One region of the Pseudomonas sp. NPDC089554 genome, then DNA from elsewhere that is predicted to be linked to it. Evidence: predicted binding sites of a transcription regulator. Region 1 holds the regulator's gene; the other holds the start of a gene.

Region 1 (10,557 bases):
GCAACTTCGTGCTGCTGGGCGCCATCGCCGCGCTGCTGGTAGCGGTCGGCTACTGGAACATCAGCCCCGAAAGCTTCATGGACAAGCCAGTGGTGCAGGCCGACGACAACGCCATCGACTACTATGCGATCAATGCCCATAGCGTGCAGTTCCTGCCCGACGGCAAGCTGCAGTACGAGATGACCGCAGACAAGGTCGAGCACATGAAGGTCAGCGAGGTCACCCTGGTGACCAAGCCGGACCTGCACATGTACCGTGGCACCCAGTACCCCTGGCACGTGCAGAGCGCGCGCGCCGAGGTGAACCCGGATGGCACCGAGGTGGAGCTGATCGACGACGTGCGGGTCACCCGCACCGACGAAAAACAGCGAAATACCTTGATTACCACCACCCGCATGACCGTGTTCCCGCAGAAGCAATATGCGCAGACCGAGCAAGCCGTTAGAATCGACGGCGCCGGTGGCACGACTACGGGCAAAGGAATGAAAGCCTATTTGAAAGACGGCAGGATGGACCTGCTGTCCAACGTAAGAGGACAGTATGAGGCTCGTTAACACCCTCCCCCTTTTGCTCAGCCTGAGCGCAGCACTGGGAAGCGCGAGCGCCTTCGCCCTGCCGACCGACCGTGACCAGCCGATCCGCATCCAGGCGGACAACGCCCACCTTGACGACAAGCAGGGCGTGGCCACCTATACGGGCGACGTGATCATCACCCAGGGTTCCATGATGATCAAAGGCAACACCGTGACCATGACCCGCGCCGCCTCCGGCGACATCGACGTGGTGACCTCGGTGGGCAACCTGGCCTACTTCGAGCAGCAGCAGAGCGCCGCCAAGCCCGACAAGATGAAAGGCTGGGCCGTGACCATCCAGTACCAGGCGCAGAAAGAAATGGTGATCCTCACCGACCGCGCCAAGGTCGAGAACGAAGGCAACACCACCGAAGGCGAGAAAATCGTCTACAACACCAAGACCCAGGTGGCGACCGCAGGTCGTGGTGGCAACGTGACCGCACCGCGTCAGCGTATCGACATGGTGATCCAGCCGAAGAAGAAGGCCGAGTAAATGGCAACCCTCAAAGCGCAACACCTGGCCAAGAGCTACAAGGGCCGCCAGGTCGTCCGCGACGTCAGCCTGTCAATCGACAGCGGCCAGATCGTCGGCCTGCTCGGCCCCAACGGGGCCGGCAAGACCACCTGTTTCTACATGATCGTCGGCCTGGTCCAGGCCGACCAGGGCCGCGTACTGATCGACAGCGACGACGTCAGCCACAAGCCCATGCACGGCCGCGCGCGCGCCGGTATCGGCTACCTGCCCCAGGAAGCGTCGATCTTCCGCAAGCTGTCGGTGGCCGACAACATCATGGCGATCCTTGAAACCCGCAAGGAACTGGATCGCGAGGGCCGGCGCCAGGAGCTGGAAAGCCTGCTGCAGGAATTCCACATCAGCCACATCCGCGACAACCTCGGCATGAGCCTGTCCGGCGGCGAACGGCGCCGCGTGGAAATCGCCCGCGCCCTGGCCACCGCACCGAAGTTCATCCTGCTGGACGAACCCTTCGCCGGTGTCGACCCAATCTCCGTGGGCGACATCAAGCAGATCATCCACCACCTCAAGGCCAAAGGCATCGGTGTGCTCATCACCGACCACAACGTGCGCGAGACCCTGGACATCTGCGAAACCGCCTACATTGTCAACGATGGCCAACTGATCGCCGAAGGCGATTCCGAGTCCATCCTGGCCAACCAGTTGGTCAAGGAGGTTTACCTGGGCCACGAGTTCCGACTCTGACCCAGGCCAACCTGGAGCACTGCATCAAGCTGGCAAAGCCTCGCGCAAGAGGCTTAATTGTTACAGGGTCTAGGCAAGCGCCGCAATTTCAGGCATATAACTTGCTTAAATTCGGCGCCTTAGCGCCCTGTAGTAGATGGCACATGCGTGCCGGCGAACAAGGTATTAAGTTCCAGCCATGAAACCATCGCTCGTCCTAAAAATGGGCCAGCAACTGACGATGACCCCGCAGTTGCAACAGGCCATCCGTCTGCTCCAGCTCTCTACCCTGGACCTCCAGCAGGAAATCCAGGAAGCGCTGGAGTCGAACCCGATGCTCGAACGTCAGGAAGACGGCGACGATTTCGACAACAGCGACCCGATGGCCGAGAACGGCGACAGCAAGCCGGTTGCCGAAACCCAGGAGAGCAGCTTCCAGGAAACCAGTAGCAGCAACACGGAAACCCTGGAGGAAGGCGAATGGAACGAGCGCATTCCCAACGAACTCCCCGTCGACACCGCCTGGGAAGACATCTACCAGACCAGCGCCAGCAGCCTGCCCAGTAACGATGACGACGAGTGGGATTTCACCACCCGCACGTCCGCCGGGGAAAGCCTGCAAAGCCACCTGCTGTGGCAGCTGAACCTGGCACCGATGTCCGATACCGATCGCCTGATCGCCGTTACCCTGATCGACAGTATCAACAACCAGGGCTACCTGGACGACACCCTCGAAGAGATCTGCGAAGGCTTCGACCCGGAGCTGGATATCGAACTCGACGAAGTCGAAGCAGTACTGCACCGTATCCAGCAGTTCGAGCCAGCAGGTGTCGGCGCGCGCAACCTGGGCGAGTGCCTGCTCCTGCAACTGCGCCAGCTGCCCAGGAGCACCCCGTGGATGGCCGACGCCCAGCGCCTGGTCACCGACTTCATCGACCTGCTCGGCAGCCGCGACTACAGCCAGCTGATGCGGCGCATGAAGCTCAAGGAAGACGAGCTGCGCCAGGTCATCGAACTGGTGCAGAGCCTGAACCCGCGCCCAGGTTCGCAGATCGAGTCCAGCGAGCCGGAGTACGTCGTCCCCGACGTCATCGTGCGCAAGGACAGCGACCGCTGGCTGGTTGAGCTCAACCAGGAGGCAGTCCCACGCCTGCGCGTGAACCCGCAGTACGCCGGGTTCGTGCGCCGTGCCGACACCAGCGCCGACAACACCTTCATGCGCAACCAGTTGCAGGAAGCGCGCTGGTTCATCAAGAGCCTGCAAAGCCGCAACGAGACGCTGATGAAGGTCGCGACCCAGATCGTCGAGCACCAGCGCGGCTTCCTCGACCATGGCGACGAGGCCATGAAGCCTCTCGTGCTGCATGACATCGCCGAGGCAGTGGGCATGCACGAGTCGACCATTTCCCGGGTCACCACGCAGAAGTACATGCACACGCCGCGTGGCATCTACGAGCTGAAATACTTTTTCTCCAGCCACGTCAGCACCGCCGAAGGCGGCGAATGCTCGTCCACGGCCATTCGCGCGATCATCAAGAAACTGGTTGCCGCGGAAAATGCGAAAAAGCCATTGAGTGACAGCAAGATCGCTGGTTTACTGGAAGCACAAGGCATTCAGGTCGCCCGTCGCACCGTCGCCAAGTACCGCGAGTCCCTCGGCATCGCACCGTCGAGTGAACGCAAGCGATTGATGTAGCCCCTGGATGTGCCACAGCGTTTCAGTGGCAGGCGCAATACCTGCCTCTTTATGCACGGGCAACAAAGGAGAAGCTGTATGCAAGTCAACATCAGTGGACACCATGTAGAAGTCACCCAGCCGCTGCGTGAGTACGTTCTTGAAAAACTCGCTCGCGTGGAAGGCCACTTCGACAAGATCACCAACGTGCAGGTCATCCTGACGGTCGAGAAGTTGCAACAGAAGGTCGAAGCGACCTTGCAAATTCCCGGCGGCGAAGTGGTTGCGAACGCCGAAGATAAAGACATGTATGCAGCGATCGACGCCTTGGCCGACAAGCTCGACCGCCAACTGAAAAAACACAAGGAAAAACAGCAGAGCCTGTTGCAAGGTGCAGCAGCCCGCTGATACCCCTCATCCATGATCCGACTTGAAACCATCCTGACCCCCGGCCGTTCCCTGGTGAACGTTCCGGGGGTCACTAGTAAGAAAAAGGCTTTGGAAATCGTTGCCAAGGCGATCATCAAGGAAGTCCCCGAGCTCGACGAGCAGGACGTCTTCGAGAAATTGATCGCGCGCGAGAAACTCGGTTCTACCGGTTTCGGCAACGGCATTGCCATCCCCCATTGCCGGCTCGAAGGCTGCAATTCGCCAGTCAGCGCCTTGCTGCACCTGGATGCCGCCATCGACTACGATGCCATCGACGGCGCGCCCGTGGACCTGCTGTTCGTCCTGCTGGTGCCGGAAGCAGCCACCGATGCACACCTTGAACTGCTGCGTCAGATCGCCAGCATGCTCGATCGCAAGGAGGTCCGTGATCGCCTGCGTGCCGCCGACAGCAGCGAGGCCCTTTACCAGGTAGTCCTGGACGCACAGAACGAGCACTGAACATGCGCCTGATCATCGTCAGCGGCCGGTCCGGCTCCGGCAAGAGCACCGCGCTCGATGTCCTGGAAGACAACGGCTTCTACTGCATCGACAACCTGCCCGCTGGGCTGTTGCCGCAGCTGGCGGAGAGTGCGCTGCTCAATACCGAGCTGCTGCAACCGAAAGTCGCCGTGTCGATCGATGCGCGCAACCTGCCAAGCCACCTGACGCGCTTCCCCGAACTGCTCGAGGAAGCCCGGGCGCGGCATATCCAATGCGACGTGCTGTACCTGGATGCTGATGAAGACACCTTGCTCAAGCGCTTCTCGGAAACCCGTCGGCGTCACCCGCTGACCAATTCCGACCGATCGCTCGCCGAGGCCATCCGTGTCGAAAGCGAACTGCTCGGGCCGATCGCCGACCTGGCAGACCTGAAGATCGACACCACCAGCCTCAACCTCTACCAGTTGCGTGACTCGATCAAACTGCGCCTGCTCAACCAGCCTGAACCCGGCACCGCCTTCCTGGTGGAATCGTTCGGTTTCAAGCGCGGCATGCCCATCGACGCCGACCTGGTATTCGACGTACGCTGCCTGCCCAACCCCTACTGGAAGCCGGAACTGCGTGAGCATTCCGGCCTCGATCAGCCGGTGATCGACTACCTGGCCGCGCAGCCGGATGTCGAGGAAATGTTCCAGGACATTTCCAGCTACTTGCTCAAATGGTTGCCCCGCTTCGCCGCCAGCAACCGCGCCTATGTCACCATCGCCATCGGTTGCACCGGCGGTCACCATCGCTCGGTGTACATCACCGAACGCCTTGGCCAACTGCTGCAACCCACACTGAAAAACGTCCAGGTCCGCCACCGCGACCTCTAGCCCACAGGATCCACCCCACGATGCCCGCCCGCGAAATCACCATCATCAACAAGCTAGGCCTGCATGCCCGGGCGGCAGCCAAGTTCGTCGGCGTGGCCGGCCGCTTTCCCTGCCAGGTCAGGGTGGGTCGCGCACCGGACAAACTGGTCGATGGCAAGAGCATCATGGCGGTGATGATGCTGGCGGCAGGCAAGGGTACCCAGGTGCACCTGTATACCGAGGGCGAACAGGAAAACGACGCCCTCGAAGCGCTGGTGGCGCTTATCAACAACTATTTCGACGAAGGCGAGTAAGTGACCGCTGCGCGAGCCCTCAGGACAGCGCGTTATCCATCGCCATCATCAGGCAGAAACCGACACACAGCCCGAGACTGGCTAGCCGGTGATTACCGTTGCTGCGCGACTCGGGAATGATCTCCTGGGTTACCACCAGCAACATGGCACCCCCCGCGCAGGCCAGGCCCAGCGGCAACAGCAGCTCGGCGATGTTCACCAGCCAGGCGCAAAGCACCGCCGCCAGCGGCTCTACCAACCCCGACGCAGCACCGATCAGGAAGGCCCTGAACCTCGGCATTCCCGCGCCCGCCAACACCAACGCAATGACCAGGCCTTCGGGCACATCCTGCAGGGCAATGCCCATGGCCAAGCTGTCGGCATCGGGCATGCCGCCCCCAGCGGAAACGCCAATGGCCATTCCTTCCGGAATGTTGTGGGCGATGATGGCCGCGACGAACAACCAGATCCGCGCGGCAATCACCGGCTGGCTGGCATTTGCGACCAGGGCCTCTGGCGAAGCGCCAGAGACCTTCAAATCGACCAGGAACAGGCACAGCGCACCGCACAACAGCCCGGCACTGACCAGCCCGGCAGCGCCCCAGTCACTGAAACCGATGGCCTGGGCCGCACCCAAGCCGGGAATGATCAAAGAGAATGCCGTGGCCGCCAGCATTACCCCGGCGCCGAAGCCCAGCAGGGTATCGGCCAGCGCCACCGGCATGTTGCGAATCACCAGTACCGGTACCGCGCCCAGCGCCGTGCCCAACGCACACAATGCACCGCCCTCCAACGCGCGCAGCATGCGCGGCGTCAGGTCCAGCCAGTCGATGCCCCGCGCCACCAACAGCGCGGTACCGACCAGCAACAGCAAAGTCCCAAGCGCCTGACGGAACAGGCGCACACTGCTGACAGACATCACCGCTGAGCGCATACCAGATCAGCTCACTTCAAGGCTTCGAGGTAACGACGTTCCACTTCGGCCCAGTCGACGACGTTGTAGAAGGCGCCGATGTATTCCGGACGACGGTTCTGGTACTTCAGGTAATAGGCGTGCTCCCAGACGTCGAGGCCGAGAATCGGCGTGTTGCCGTTCATCAGCGGGCTGTCCTGGTTACCGCTGCTTTCCACCACCAGGGTCTTGGCCGGGGTCACGCTGAGCCACGCCCAGCCGCTGCCGAAACGTGACAGTGCGGCCTTGGTAAAAGCCTCCTTGAAGCTGTCGAAACCACCCAGCTGAGCGTCGATGGCTTGGGCCACCTGGCCTTGAGGCTGACCGCCGCCCTTGGGCGACATCACTGTCCAGAACAAGGTGTGGTTGGCGTGACCGCCGCCCTGGTTGATGACCGCGCCCTGGAGTTTTTCAGGCAGCTGCTTGACCGCTGCCACCAACTTCTCGACCGGCCACTCGGCCCACTCGGTGCCCTCGACGGCGGCGTTGAGGTTGTTGATGTAGGTCTGATGGTGCTTGGTGTGGTGGATCTCCATGGTCTGAGTATCGATGTGCGGCTCCAGCGCATCGTAGGCGTAGGGCAATGCAGGCAAGGTATGGGGCATGTCAGTGGATTCCGTAGGCAGGTGGACGGGGGATGACATCCGGCAAGGCGGCCAGCTCGCTCGCCACAGGGGCGTGGCGGTTGAGCAGCCGCTCGGTGCGTGGGTACTGGCCAAATTCGGCGATGAAGTTCAGCAGTTCTGTGTAAGTACGCGAGCTGTGTCGCAAGGCCGCCTCGCGCAGCGCCTGTGGCAGGCGCGCGGTCTGGCTGGCCTCGAGCAGGCGCTGGTGCGCCGCGCACAGGTAGTCGGCGCTTTCGTGGGGCTGGTTCAACCGCAGGTGCAGGTCGGCCAGGTTATGGTGGGCGATCACGAAGACCGCGACCGCCTCGTCGACGTCATGCCAGCGCTCGAACAGCACCTGGGCCAATGCCAGGGCTTGCAGGTAGAGTTCCCGGGCATCGACCAGCTCGCCGCGTTCGAACAGGCGGTTGGCGCTTTGCGTGGTGCGTTTGAAGTGCTGCATGACGCGTCTCCTGGGCGGCAGGGCTGAATCAGATACCGCCGGCGGTGAGTTTTTCCGGGTCGAGCAGCGCTTGGAGCTGGTCACGGGAAAGGTCCGTGTGCTCAAGTGCCACATCGATGATCGGGCGACCCTGCTTGTAGGCGGTCTTGGCGATTTCGGCGGCCTTCAGGTAGCCGATGATCGGGTTCAAGGCAGTCACCAGAATCGGGTTGCGCGACAGCGCCTCCTTGAGCTTGCCTTCGTTGACCTTGAAGCTGGCGATGGCCTTGTCGGCCAGCAGGCGACTGACGTTGGCCATCAGCTCGATGCTTTCCAGGAGGTTGCGGGCGATCACCGGCAGCATCACGTTCAGCTCGAAGTTGCCCGACTGCCCGGCCACGGCGATGGTGGCGTCGTTGCCGATCACCTGCGCAGCCACCATGGCGGTGGCCTCGGGGATTACCGGGTTGACCTTGCCGGGCATGATCGAGGAGCCCGGTTGCAGGCCTTCAAGCTCGATTTCACCAAGGCCTGCCAGGGGGCCGGAGTTCATCCAGCGCAGGTCGTTGGCGATTTTCATCAGCGCCACGGCGGTGGTCTTGAGCTGGCCGGAGAGGGCCACGGCGGTGTCCTGGGAGCCGATCAGGGCGAACAGGTTCTCGCCTGGAGTGAACTCAACCTGGGTCAGGCCACTGAGCTGCTTGGCAAAGCCTGCGGCGAACTGCGGGTGGGCGTTGATGCCAGTGCCCACTGCGGTGCCGCCTTGGGCCAGTGCCTGCAGGCTGGGCAGGGTCGCTTCGAGGTGTGCCTGGGCGCCTTTGACCTGTGCGGCCCAGCCACCGAGTACCTGGCTCATGCGCACCGGCATGGCGTCCATCAGGTGGGTACGACCGGTCTTCACGTATTGATGCACTTCCACCGCCTTGGCCTCGATCACCTGGGTGAGGTGGCGCAGGGCCGGCAGCAGTTGCTCGTGCAGTGCAAGCGCGGCGCTGACATGGATGGTGGTGGGGATGATGTCGTTGCTGCTCTGGCCACAGTTGACGTGGTCGTTGGCGTTGACCTTGTCGCCCAGCACGCGGCTGGCCAGGGTGGCGATCACCTCGTTGGCATTCATGTTCGAGCTGGTGCCGGAGCCGGTCTGGAACACATCCACCGGGAAATGCTGGATGAAGTCCTCGGCCAGCAGTTGCTCCACGGCCTTGACGATAGCCTGGCCTTGCTCGGCACTCAGTTGGTTCAGCTCGACGTTGGCCTTGGCCGCGGCCGCCTTGGCCAGCAGCAGCGCACGGATGAACTGGGCCGGCATCGGCTTGCCGCTGACCGGGAAGTTGTCGACCGCGCGCTGGGTCTGGGCACCATACAGGGCCTGGGCCGGCACCTGCAGCTCACCCATGCTGTCACGCTCGATACGGGTATTACTCATCTTCAAGTCCTTGCATCAGTTCGTCGGGGGAAATCGAAGGCAGCAGGACGCAGTTGGCCAGCTGCATGGCATAGGGTTGCCAGCGCAGGTTCTGCTCGCGGCGGTCGAGGTTGCGCAGGTCCAGCAGCGGGCGCCAGGCCTGGTCCAGGCACAGGCAGCGCCAATGCCAGGGCAACATGCGGTCGCAGGCGGTATCGAGCAGCAGGCGGAAGGAGGTCAGGGCGACGGTCCAGGGCGAGGTTTCGGTGCAGCACACCAGGTAGCGGCCCTCGGCGAGGTAATGTTCGATCAGCCGGGGCTCGTCGGGTTCGAGTGCGCAGCGGATGCGCCGACTGAGCCAGCGCCAGTTTTCCAGGTAGGGCAGTTCGTGGAGGACGGGTTTCATGAACATCATCGCCAATGGGCTTCGGGTAATGATATTCATTATTAAGTGATAAATAGAATCACTTCAATAGAGAAATGACGAAACGTGCCCGGCATGAGCCCGGGCACTAAATCGCCGAAAGTCAGCGCCACGCCAGGTCAGTGATGAACGATCAGGTCATCGATTAGCACCGAAGTACCACAAATGCGGCTTATTTGTTGAAGATCACTACCCACTTCGCTGATTTTCTGCCACAGCTCCAGCAGTGGCGACTCGATCGTGAAAGGCTCCAGGGGATACTGCACGATGCCGTTCTCCACCCAGAACCCGATGGCTTTCAGGCTAAAGGTGCCTGCTTCGATATCGACCTGCGGCGCACGCGCTTCGGCAACCAGAACACCCTGCCCCATGTTGCCGAGCAAATCGGCCTGGCTGCCAGTCCCCGGGATGAAGGCGAGGTTGCGAGCCTCTTTCAGCGTAGCCGAGGCATTGCCGGTATTGCTCAGCCCCAGCCGACGCGCCGATACGGAGTCAAGGGCGTATCGCTGCAGAAGGCCTGCCTCGACGAAGGGCCCGGCATCGATGGCACACCCTTCGAGATCGAAGGGTGAACTGCCCACGCCTTTCAACTGAAAAGGCGACTCGACAACCCCTATGCCCGGCGCGAAAAGCGCCTCACCCTGTCGCCCGGCGGCGATCGAACGCCCGGTACTTACAGCCTGCCCCTGAAGCGCCTGGATAAGCGACGACAGCACCCAGATACTTGCGCTGGGAGTGAACACATGGGCGCAGCGCTCCACCGGCAATCGCCGGCCGCCCAAATGATCGATGGCACGCCGTGCCGCCAGATTACCGAGCTCCCCCGCCTGCCCAAGCCCGGCGAGGTCACGCGCGATCTTGAACTCGCCCGCCGTGCGGCGCTCCTCGCCGTGCTGGGCGCGTACATACGTCGACAGCTGGTAGGTTGTGTCGACATAACCAACCGCCAACCCATGGCTGTTACCGAACACCTGTGCAATTGCCGTCGCGGATAGCGAGGTCCGGCGCGTACCAAGAATTCGCTCATCACCCAGCTCGGTGGCGCGCTCGCACTCCATGACCCTGTCCTGCAGTGCCGATGGGCTCGGCGGCCAGTCGTGGTAGAGGTCCAGGTCGACGGGGTTCCAGGCCAGGTCCTGTTCCAGTGCAGGCCCCTCGCTGGGGTCCTCGTCGGCTTCAGCCGCCAAAGCCAGCGCCTCGGCCACCGCAGCGCGAGGGTCGAGGGCGGCATCGAGGGCAATGACACGTCGGCCCTTGCGGTTGTTAC
Region 2 (10,557 bases), on a different contig from region 1:
CCGCCCTTTGGACGAAGGTTGCCAACTTCATCCCCAACCTGTTTGGCGCGCTGGTGGTGGTGCTGCTCGGTTTCGTGGTGGCCAAGCTGCTCGACACCTTGCTGTCGAAACTGCTCGCCAAGTTCGGCCTGGACCGCCTGATGAGCGGCACCGGGCTGACCAAGATGTTGGCCCGGGTTGGTATCCAGGTGCCGATCTCCACCTTGATCGGCAAGATCGTCTACTGGTTCGTGTTGCTGATTTTCCTGGTTTCCGCTGCCGAGTCCCTGGGCCTTGAGCGGGTTTCCGCGACTTTGGACATGCTCGCCCTGTACCTGCCCAAGGTGTTCGGCGCAGCCTTGGTGTTGCTGGCCGGTGTGCTGCTGGCGCAACTGGCCAACGGCCTGGTGCGTGGCGCTGCCGAAGGCATTGGCCTTGAGTATGCCGGTGGCCTGGGGCGTATCGCCCAGGGCCTGGTGATCATCATCAGCATCTCGGTGGCCATCAGCCAGCTCGAGGTCAAGACCGACCTGCTCAACCATGTGATCGTCATTGGCCTGATTACCGTTGGTCTGGCCGTTGCCTTGGCCATGGGCCTGGGCAGCCGCGAAATTGCCGGGCAGATCATCGCCGGTATCTACGTACGTGAACTCTACCAAGTGGGCCAGCAGGTGCAGATTGGAGAGGTCGAAGGGCAGATCGAGGAAATCGGAACGGTGAAAACCACCTTGCTGACCGATGATGGCGAATTGGTGTCGTTGTCCAACCGGGTGTTGCTCGAGCAGCGAGTCAATAGCCGCTAACCGCACAAAAGCTGTTAATGTATGCCGCCGCGAAAACCGGCCCACGGGGCCGAGCGGCGACATTGACCTGACTGTCGGCCAGATCCGTTTTGAATAAAGTCCATTCGCCGCCCATGCGCTATGACCCCCGCGAGCTCACCGACGAGGAGTTGGTGGCGCGTTCGCATGAGGAACTGTTTCACGTCACCCGCGCCTATGAAGAGCTGATGCGGCGCTACCAACGAACCCTATTCAACGTCTGTGCACGTTATCTTGGGAACGATCGGGACGCCGACGATGTCTGTCAGGAGGTGATGTTGAAGGTGTTGTACGGTCTGAAGAACTTCGAGGGTAAATCGAAGTTCAAGACCTGGCTCTACAGCATCACCTACAACGAGTGCATTACCCAGTACCGCAAGGAGCGCCGCAAGCGGCGGTTGATGGATGCCCTGAGTCTGGACCCTGTTGAAGAGGCGTCCGAAGAAAAGGCACCGAAAGCCGAAGAAAAAGGCGGGCTGGATAAATGGCTGGTGCATGTGAACCCGATCGACCGGGAAATCCTGGTGCTTCGATTTGTCGCAGAGCTGGAATTCCAGGAGATCGCCGACATCATGCACATGGGCCTGAGCGCCACGAAAATGCGTTACAAACGCGCGCTCGACAAACTCAAGGAGAAATTTGCAGGTTTGACTGAAACTTAGTGGCCAGCAAATATCTCTAAGCAATCGGCGAGTTCTGCTAGACTTGCCGTCGAGTTGTCCCCCCGGTTTTTGGTGGGACCGCTTAACTATCACCAGATGGGGATTTAACGGATGAAATTGAAAAACACCTTGGGCTTGGCCATTGGCTCGCTCGTTGCCGCTACTTCGTTCGGCGTTCTGGCACAAGGCCAAGGCGCTGTCGAAATTGAAGGTAACGTTACCAAGCAGTTCTACGACAGCGAGCGTAACTTCAAGAACGACGGCACCAACCCTGGTGTTCGCCTGGGTTACTTCCTGACCGACGACGTTTCCCTGGACCTCGGCTACAACGAGACCCACAACGCCCGTGGCGAAGTCTTCAACAAAGACATCAAAGGCTCCAAGACCAAGCTGGACGCCACCTACCACTTCGGTACCGTGGGCGACGCTCTGCGTCCGTACGTCTCCGCGGGTTTCGCTCACGAAAGCCTGGGTCAAGCTACCCGTAGCGGCCGTGACCACTCCACCTTCGCCAACGTTGGCGCTGGCGCCAAGTGGTACATCACCGACATGTTCTTCGCCCGTGCTGGCGTCGAAGCCATGTACAACATCGACAACGGCAACACCGAGTGGGGCCCAACCGTTGGTCTGGGTCTGAACTTCGGTGGCAGCGGCGGCAAGCAGCCAGCTCCGGCTCCGGCTCCAGTTGCTGAAGTGTGCTCCGACAGCGACAACGACGGCGTGTGCGACAACGTCGACAAGTGCCCTGACACCCCGGCCAACGTCACCGTTGACGCCGACGGCTGCCCGGCTGTTGCCGAAGTCGTTCGCGTTGAGCTGGACGTCAAGTTCGACTTCGACAAGTCGGTCGTCAAGCCTAACAGCTACGGCGACATCAAGAACCTGGCCGACTTCATGAAGCAGTACCCACAAACCACCACCGTGGTTGAAGGTCACACTGACTCCGTAGGTCCAGACGCTTACAACCAGAAGCTGTCCGAGCGTCGTGCCAATGCTGTCAAGCAGGTTCTGACCCAGCAGTACGGCGTTGAAGCTAGCCGTGTTGACTCGGTTGGCTACGGCGAAACCCGTCCGGTTGCCGACAACGCTACCGAATCGGGCCGCGCTGTTAACCGCCGCGTAGAAGCTCAGGTAGAAGCCCAGGCCAAGTAATTGGTTTGACGCTTCATGAAAAACCCGGCCTCGGCCGGGTTTTTCTTTGTGCTCCATAAAGTGTACGGCATGGCCTCAGCCCTTGAGCCAGGCCAGCAACATCACCAGGTTCACCAGCAAAGACACCAGCGCCACCGTGCGCCATACCTTCAGCGGCTCACGCTCCAGCAGCGGTCGTGCCCGCCCCGGCAACTCCTGCCGATCCCCACGTTCCAGCAACAACAGCCACTGCTCGGCGGTCTCGAAACGCTGCACCGGGTCTGCGGCCACTGCCTGTTCCAGGTTGTGTTGCAACCACTCTGGCAGGTCCGGCCGATAGCGTGCGGCATTGACCGGGTTGCCGAAACGAGGGTGCTGAAACGCTTCGACCTCGCCATAGGGATAATGCCCGGTCAGCAGGTAATACAGCGTCACGCCCACGGCATAGAGGTCCTGGCGCGGGCTGGGCGGGCGGCCTTCGAATGCCTCTGGCGCGATGAACGACGGTGTGCCGGGCAGGTCATGGGGTTGGTCTTCGGACAAGCCTGGGCAGTAGGCCAGGCCAAAATCCAGCAAGCGCAATTGCCCGTCATCGCCCAGGTGCAGGTTTTCCGGCTTGATATCCCGGTGCAACAGGTTGCGCCGGTGCAGTATGCCCACGGCCTGCAACAGCTGGCGGGCCAGCTCCAGCCATTGTGCCAGCGGCAGGGGGCCGTGTTCGGCCAGCAGGCTGGCCAGGGTTCTGCCGGAGTACTCGCGCATCACGTAGTACAGCTGCTGGCGCTGGCTGGCGGCGTGCACATGGGGGAAATGCCGACCGGCAACCCGGCGCAGGAACCACTCTTCGAGCAACAGTTGCTGGCCAGCCAGTGGGTCTGTCTCACGTGAGGGGGGCAGGGTCTTGAGCAGCCAGGGCTGGCCCTGGCTGTCCTTGACGCGGTAGAGCAGTGACTGCTTGCTCTGCGCTACCAGGCTGTCTACCAGCCAGTCGTCGATACCTTGGCCGGGGCGCAGCAGTGGCGGCGTCGACCAGTCCTGCAACTGCGCCAAGGTATCGCCGAGGTTGGCCGGGCCAAGCTGTTCGACCCGCACCAGCAAGGCGCTGGCGTTGTCCTGGCTGCCTGCATGATGGGCGGCGGCCACCAGGGTGTCGGCTGCTACTTGCAAGTCGGCCTGCTCACGCAGGATCGACAGGATGTGTTGATCGCCCAGGCTGGCCCACACGCCGTCGCTGACCAGCAGAAAGCACTCGCCCGGTCGTAGCTCGCCCTCCAGGTAGTCCACCAGCAGGTGTTGGTCCAGGCCCAGCGCGCGCTTGAGCACATGCTGCATGCCGGGCTGTTCCCAGACGTGGTCTTCGCTCAGGCAGTGCAACTGGTCGTCGTGCCAGCGGTAGGCGCGGCAGTCACCGACATGCGCCAAGGTGTAGCGGCGCCCACGCAGCACCAGGGCGGTAAGCGTGGTCAGCAGTGTCTGGCCCGTTCCCTGGGCACGCAGCCAGCGGTTCTGGGCCAGCAACAACCGGTCCAGCGCCTGGGTCACGCCCCAGGTTGCGGGCGTGGCGTAGTAGTCCAGGGCCAGGGCCTGCAAGCTCGCCCGGGCCGCCAGCCCGCCATCGGCGCACTGGCTGACGCCGTCGGCGAGGGCGAACAGGTAGCCCTTGCTGGCCGCCAGCTCCGGGGCTGGCGTGACCAGGCGCAGGGCGTCCTGGTTCTCGGCCCGTGGGCCGGTGGCGCTGGCCTGGGCGAATAGCAGTTGCAGGCTCATCGAGCCGGTCAGACCCGCGCCGCAGTGACGGCGGCCGAGCCCCATGTGGTGCGCCAGCGTAGCTTGACGCCATACAGGCCGAACCAGGCCAGCACGCCAAGGCTGGCGAACAGCCACAGGCCCAGCTGATAGTCACCGGTCTGCTGCTTGATCGCACCAAGGCCTGCGGCCAGCAGGAAGCCGCCGATGCCGCCGGCCATGCCGATCAGCCCGGTCATCACCCCAAGTTCCTGGCGGAAGCGCTGTGGTACCAGCTGGAACACCGCACCATTGCCAGCCCCCAAGCCAAGCATGGCGATCACGAACAACGCCAGGGCCGCCATGGCACTCGGCAGGTTGAAGCCCACCGCAGCGATGCAGGTTGCCGCCACGGCGTACATACCCAGCAGCGTGCGGATACCGCCGAAGCGGTCGGCCATGGCGCCGCCCAGGGGGCGCATCAGGCTGCCGGCGAACACGCAGGCGGCGGTGTAGTAGCCGGCGGTGACCGGGTTCAGGCCGTACTGGTCGCTGAAGTAGCCGGGCAGGGCGCTGGCCAGGCCGATGAAGCCGCCGAAAGTGACGCTGTAGAAGAACATGAACCACCAGCTGTCACGGTCACCCAGAGCCTTGAAGTAGTCGGCCATGGCCTTGGGCTTCGGACGCTCCGGGGCGTTGCGTGCCATCAGGGTGAACAGCACCAGGGTCAATGCCAGCGGGATCAGCGCAAAGCCGAACACGTTGTTCCAGCCAAAGCCGGCCGCCAGGGCGGGTGCCAGCAGGGCGGCGAACACCGTGCCGGAGTTGCCGGCACCGGCGATCCCCATGGCTTTACCCTGGTGCTGGGGCGGATACCACTGCGAAGCCAGCGGCAAGGACACCGCGAACGAGGCGCCGGCAAAGCCCAGGAACACGCCGAGCAGCAGCGCTTGCTCATAGCTGCTGACGCCGATGAACCAGGCGCAAGCCAGGGCGACGATCACGATCACTTGGCCGATCAGGCCTGCGGTCTTGGGCGAGAGGCGGTCCACCAGCATGCCCATGGCGAAGCGCAGCACGGCGCCCGCCAGGATCGGCGTGGCCACCATCAGGCCGCGTTGCTGGGTGGTCAGTTGCAGGTCGGCGGCAATCTGCACCGCCATGGGGCCGAGCAGGTACCAGACCATGAAGCTCAGGTCGAAATACAGGAACGCGGCGAACAGGGTGGGCACATGCCCGGATTTCCAGAAGCTCGTATTCATCGAACACCTCGCGCGGCTTGCAACGGTAGTCATGCCCTAGTTTTCAGGGGCGCAAATGAAAAAGACGCCGCTACCCGGTCCACCAGCGTGGAGGGGAGAGCGACGTCTTTGTCGGGGTATGGGGGCAACCGCCGTTGGCTACCTGGGAATTGCTGAGCAAGAGGCGGGCCAAGATGCCTTGGCTAGCCGAGCATCTCGTGCATGGCGATGATCTGCTCGGCCACTTGCACCAGCTTCTGCTGGCGGCTCATGGCCTGGCGACGCATCAGGGTGTAGGCCTGTTCCTCGTTGCAATCCTTCATTTTCATCAACAGGCCCTTGGCCTGCTCGATGCGCTTGCGCTCGGCCAACTGCTGGTCGCGGGCCAGCAGCTGCGCGCGCAGCGCCTGGTCGCTCTCGAAGCGCGCCATGGCGACATCGAGTATCGGTTGCAGGCGTGCAGCATGGATACCTTCGACGATATAGGCACTGACCCCGGCCTGGATGGCCTGGCGCATCACCCCGGGGTCGTGTTCGTCGGTGAACAACACGATCGGCCGTGGCCGGTCGCGGCTGACCAGCACCACCTGTTCCATTACATCGCGGCCCGGTGACTCGGTATCGATCAACACCACGTCCGGGCGCACTGTTTCGACGCAGGTGGGCAGGTCGATGGTCAGGCCTTGGGCTTCGATCACTTCGAAGCCGGACTCGATCAGCGCGGCTTTGAGGCGGCCGACTTTCTTTTCGGTGTCGTCGATCAACAGGATGCGCAACATACGGGCCTCCTCACGAACCGACACGGGCATCAGCCGCATCGCCCAGGGCGTGCAGGCGGAAACTGCGGGCATAGCCATAGGGGTCGCTACCGTCCCAGCGGCTGCCGTCGATCAACAGGCTGCTGCGCATGGCCGGGCCATTGCAGGGTATGCCGAGCGCTTCGGCGGCCTCGCGGTACAGCGTCAGCTGCTGCACGTCGGTGGCCACGGCCAGGTAGTCGGGGTCTTCGCGCAACAGGCCCCAACGGCGGAACTGAGTCATGAACCACATGCCGTCGGACAGGTACGGCAGGTTGGCGCGACCTTGGTCGAACAGGCGCAAGGCGTGGCGGTCTTGCCAGTGGTTGCCCAGGCCATCGTGGTAGTCGCCGAGCAGGCGCGGCTCGATGCTGCTGGCGGGCAGGTCCAGGTAGGCCGCGCCGCTGAGCAATTGCGCGGTGCTGCGGCGGTTTTCCGGGCTCTGCTCGATGAAGCGGCTGGCGGCCAGGATGGCTTTGACCAGCGCGCGTGCGCTATTGGGGTATTGCTCGACGAAGGCGCGGGCGCAGCCCAGCACTTTCTCCGGGTGGTCCGGCCAGATCGACTGGCTGGTGGCCAGGGTGAAGCCCTGGCCCTGGGCCACGGCATCGGCCGACCACGGCTCGCCCACGCAAAAGCCATCGATACGCCCGGCTTGCAGGTGTGCGACCATTTGCGCCGGTGGTACCACCACGCTGTCGACATCGTGCAGGGGGTGGATACCTTGGCTGGCCAGCCAGTAGTACAGCCACATGGCGTGGGTGCCGGTGGGGAAGGTCTGGGCGAAGGTCAGTCGCGCGCCATTCTGGTGCGCCAGTTTCGCCAGTGCTTCAGGGCAGGTCACACCCTTGCGTTGCAGGGCGGGGGAAAGGTTGATGGCCTGGGCATTCTGGTTCAGGCCCATGAGCACTGCCATGTCGGTGGCGGGCACGCCGCCCAGGCCCAGGTGCACGGCGTAGACCAGGCCATACAGGCAATGAGCGGCGTCCAGTTCGCCGCTGACCAGCTTGTCGCGCAGCCCGGACCACGACGCCTGGCGCTGCAGGTTGAGGGTCAGGCCGTATTGCTGGGCGAAGCCCTGGGTGGCGGCGACCACCACGGAAGCGCAATCGGTGAGGGCCATGAAGCCGATATTCAGGCTGGGTTTTTCCGGCGCATCGCTGCCGTTGACCCAGGCCAGGGGTGCTGCGGGGGGAACTGTATTCACGAAAAATCCTCGCCCGTACCGATCGGGCTGCACCCAGGGCGAAGCAACCCATATGCCAAGGCCCTGTCCCCCAGGCGGCGCGCTGGCTATAATCGCACCCCTCACTCACCCCGAGTCTTGCCCGCCCATGTATACCCTGGCCCGCCAGCTATTGTTCAAGCTTTCCCCGGAAACCTCCCACGACCTGTCCCTGGACCTGATCGGCGCCGGTGGCCGCCTGGGCCTCAATGGCCTGCTGTGCAAGCGCCCGGCCTCGCTGCCGGTGACGGTGATGGGCTTGAACTTCGCCAACCCCGTGGGCCTGGCCGCAGGCCTGGACAAGAACGGTGCGGCCATCGATGGCTTCGCCCAGCTGGGCTTCGGCTTCGTCGAGATCGGCACCGTCACGCCGCGTGCGCAACCGGGCAACCCCAAGCCGCGCCTGTTCCGCCTGCCTGAGGCGACGGCGATCATCAACCGCATGGGTTTCAACAACCTGGGTGTGGACCACCTGCTGACGCGGGTACGGGCCTCGCGCTACGACGGCGTGCTGGGTATCAATATCGGCAAGAACTTCGACACCCCGGTGGAGCGAGCCCAGGACGACTACCTGATCTGCCTGGAAAAGGTCTACAACGACGCCAGCTACATCACCGTCAACGTCAGCTCGCCCAACACCCCTGGCCTGCGTACCTTGCAGTTCGGCGATTCGCTCAAGCAACTGCTCGATGCCCTGGCCGAACGTCGCGAGCAATTGGCGGGTGAGTATGGCAAGCGCGTACCGCTGGCGATCAAGATCGCCCCGGACATGAGCGACGAGGAAACCGCGCTGGTGGCCTCGGCACTGCTGGAATCGGGCATGGATGCAGTGATCGCCACCAACACCACCCTGGGCCGCGAAGGAGTAGAGGGCTTGCCGTTCGGCGGCGAGGCGGGTGGGTTGTCGGGTGCGCCGGTGCTGGAGAAGAGCACGCACATCGTGAAGGTATTGGCCGGTGAGTTGGCCGGCAAGTTGCCGATCATCGCAGCGGGGGGCATCACCGAGGGCCGTCATGCGGCTGAGAAGATCGCCGCTGGCGCGAGCCTGGTGCAGATTTACTCCGGCTTCATCTACAAAGGCCCGGCGCTGATTCGCGAAGCGGTGGATGCCATTGCAGCAATGCCGGGACGCTGATCGAACGCAATAAAAAGGGCCCCGAATGGGGCCCCTGGGCCGCAGCCCGCCGCCCGGATAGGGCGCGCATGGTGACTCGAATTCAGTGTCCTCGTTCAGCCAACGGCGTGATTTTCGTTGAGTCTATGGATGCCAGCGGTGCCGGTCATGCCGTCCCAGTTGTCGCCGCGACCTTCACGCCAGCCGTTGATCCAGGCCTGGCGAACGGATGGCAAATTGAAGGGGCAAAGCTCGCGGGATTTACCGGTGACCCCATACTGGTAGCCACGTGAATATGCTCTTTCCAACGGATCACGCTTAAGTCTTCTCATAGGGTGTTGCCCTCACTTGTTGACTGTAATGTCCCGTCGGCCTCTGGGAGGCCGGGCAGAATCGTTCTGCCGGTTTTGCGCTCGCTGCCGGCGTCGCGAGCGGAAAGTGCCAACTCGTTGCGAGATGGCCTGAGAGGAGTTCTAACGCACCGCGCGTCACAGTGTGAATGATCGATTTGTCATAAGGACGTAACGTTTCCAAGGGTCATAGGATAAGTAAATAAATGAGACACCAGGCGATTCAGGGTTCAGCCCGCTATGATCAGGGTTTCGCCTCGATTGACGTCAAATGGCCAGCGTTTTTGCGGCCATGGTGGTAACAAGAAGTAATACGACGAAGGGTCATTTTGCGGCACTCGACCAACGAAATTTTCACACTGCTCGACGATCAAAGCCTTTTCACTCGATAGGTTTGTCGCTCGGGTGGCCCGGCCGCCAGTTGGCGAGCCACCCCGGTTGAAGCCTGTTGGAAGGGCGCCGGGGCAAACATCGGCAGGGCGTGCGCCGCCTTGCCACTGCATGGCCCAAGGCCCTGGATTTGCTCATGTCGGACCGTATCGAACTCTACCTCACCTGCCCCAAGGGCCTTGAAGGCCTGCTGGCCGAAGAAGCCCGCGGGCTTGGCCTGGAGGATGTGCGTGAGCACACCTCAGCCATTCGCGGCCTGGCCGACATGGAAACCGCCTACCGCCTGTGCCTGTGGTCGCGCCTGGGCAACCGCGTGTTGCTGGTACTCCAGCGCTTCACCATGAAGAACGCCGACGACCTCTACGACGGCGTGCACGCGGTGGACTGGCAGGACCACCTGGCCGCCGATGGCACCCTGGCCGTGGAGTTCAGTGGCCACGGCTCGGGCATCGACAACACCCATTTCGGTGCGCTCAAGGTCAAGGATGCGATCGTCGACAAGCTGCGCAACCGCGAAGGCCAGCGCCCCTCGGTCGACAAGCTCAACCCGGACCTGCGTGTTCACCTGCGCCTGGACCGCGGCGAGGCGATCCTCTCCCTTGACCTCTCCGGCCACAGCCTGCACCAGCGCGGCTATCGCTTGCAGCAAGGCGCCGCACCGCTCAAGGAAAACCTCGCCGCTGCCGTGTTGATCCGCGCCGGTTGGCCGCGCATCGCCGCCGAAGGCGGCGCCCTGGCCGACCCGATGTGCGGCGTAGGTACTTTCCTGGTAGAAGCGGCAATGATCGCCGCCGATATCGCCCCTAACCTCAAGCGCGAGCGCTGGGGCTTCACTGCGTGGCAGGGCCACGTGCCGGCGCTGTGGCGCAAGGTTCACGACGAGGCCCAGGCCCGTGCGCAGGCAGGCCTGGCCAAGCCACCGCTGTGGATCCGCGGCTACGAGGCCGACCCGCGTTTGATCCAGCCGGGGCGCAACAACGTCGAGCGCGCCGGGCTGGGCGATTGGGTGAAGATCTACCAGGGCGAGGTGGCCAGCTTCGAGCCGCGCCCCGACCAGAACCAGAAAGGCCTGGTCATCAGCAACCCGCCCTATGGCGAGCGCCTGGGCGACGAGGCGAGCCT

What was found. The regulator sigma-54, encoded in region 1, starts transcription at its own class of promoters, with help from an activator protein. The targets are predictions, from matches to a motif close to ANTGGCATNNANNTTGCTNT.
Region 2: ACQKPE_RS14490 (CmpA/NrtA family ABC transporter substrate-binding protein) is a predicted target of sigma-54. The motif match lies at 7,604-7,623, and genes of this name have one in related genera.

What each region holds. Positions count from the first base shown of each region.
Region 1 is NZ_JBNNVR010000070.1:5,864-16,420, forward strand. It holds gene lptC (LPS export ABC transporter periplasmic protein LptC) at 1-554, shown strand, start outside; gene lptA (lipopolysaccharide transport periplasmic protein LptA) at 541-1,065, shown strand; gene lptB (LPS export ABC transporter ATP-binding protein) at 1,066-1,791, shown strand; gene ACQKPE_RS19015 (RNA polymerase factor sigma-54) at 1,970-3,466, shown strand; gene hpf (ribosome hibernation-promoting factor, HPF/YfiA family) at 3,545-3,853, shown strand; gene ptsN (PTS IIA-like nitrogen regulatory protein PtsN) at 3,866-4,333, shown strand; gene rapZ (RNase adapter RapZ) at 4,336-5,190, shown strand; gene ACQKPE_RS19035 (HPr family phosphocarrier protein) at 5,211-5,483, shown strand; gene ACQKPE_RS19040 (ZIP family metal transporter) at 5,503-6,396, opposite strand; gene ACQKPE_RS19045 (superoxide dismutase) at 6,408-7,019, opposite strand; gene ACQKPE_RS19050 (hypothetical protein) at 7,021-7,482, opposite strand; gene fumC (class II fumarate hydratase FumC) at 7,511-8,887, opposite strand; gene ACQKPE_RS19060 (FagA protein) at 8,880-9,281, opposite strand; gene ACQKPE_RS19065 (TldD/PmbA family protein) at 9,410-10,557, opposite strand, start outside.
Region 2 is NZ_JBNNVR010000043.1:26,830-37,386, reverse strand. It holds gene ACQKPE_RS14520 (mechanosensitive ion channel family protein) at 1-782, shown strand, start outside; gene sigX (RNA polymerase sigma factor SigX) at 896-1,462, shown strand; gene ACQKPE_RS14510 (OmpA family protein) at 1,574-2,614, shown strand; gene ACQKPE_RS14505 (protein kinase domain-containing protein) at 2,690-4,360, opposite strand; gene ACQKPE_RS14500 (nitrate/nitrite transporter) at 4,369-5,580, opposite strand; gene ACQKPE_RS14495 (ANTAR domain-containing response regulator) at 5,763-6,338, opposite strand; gene ACQKPE_RS14490 (CmpA/NrtA family ABC transporter substrate-binding protein) at 6,349-7,563, opposite strand; gene ACQKPE_RS14485 (quinone-dependent dihydroorotate dehydrogenase) at 7,691-8,716, shown strand; gene rmf (ribosome modulation factor) at 8,812-9,027, opposite strand; gene rlmKL (bifunctional 23S rRNA (guanine(2069)-N(7))-methyltransferase RlmK/23S rRNA (guanine(2445)-N(2))-methyltransferase RlmL) at 9,572-10,557, shown strand, end outside.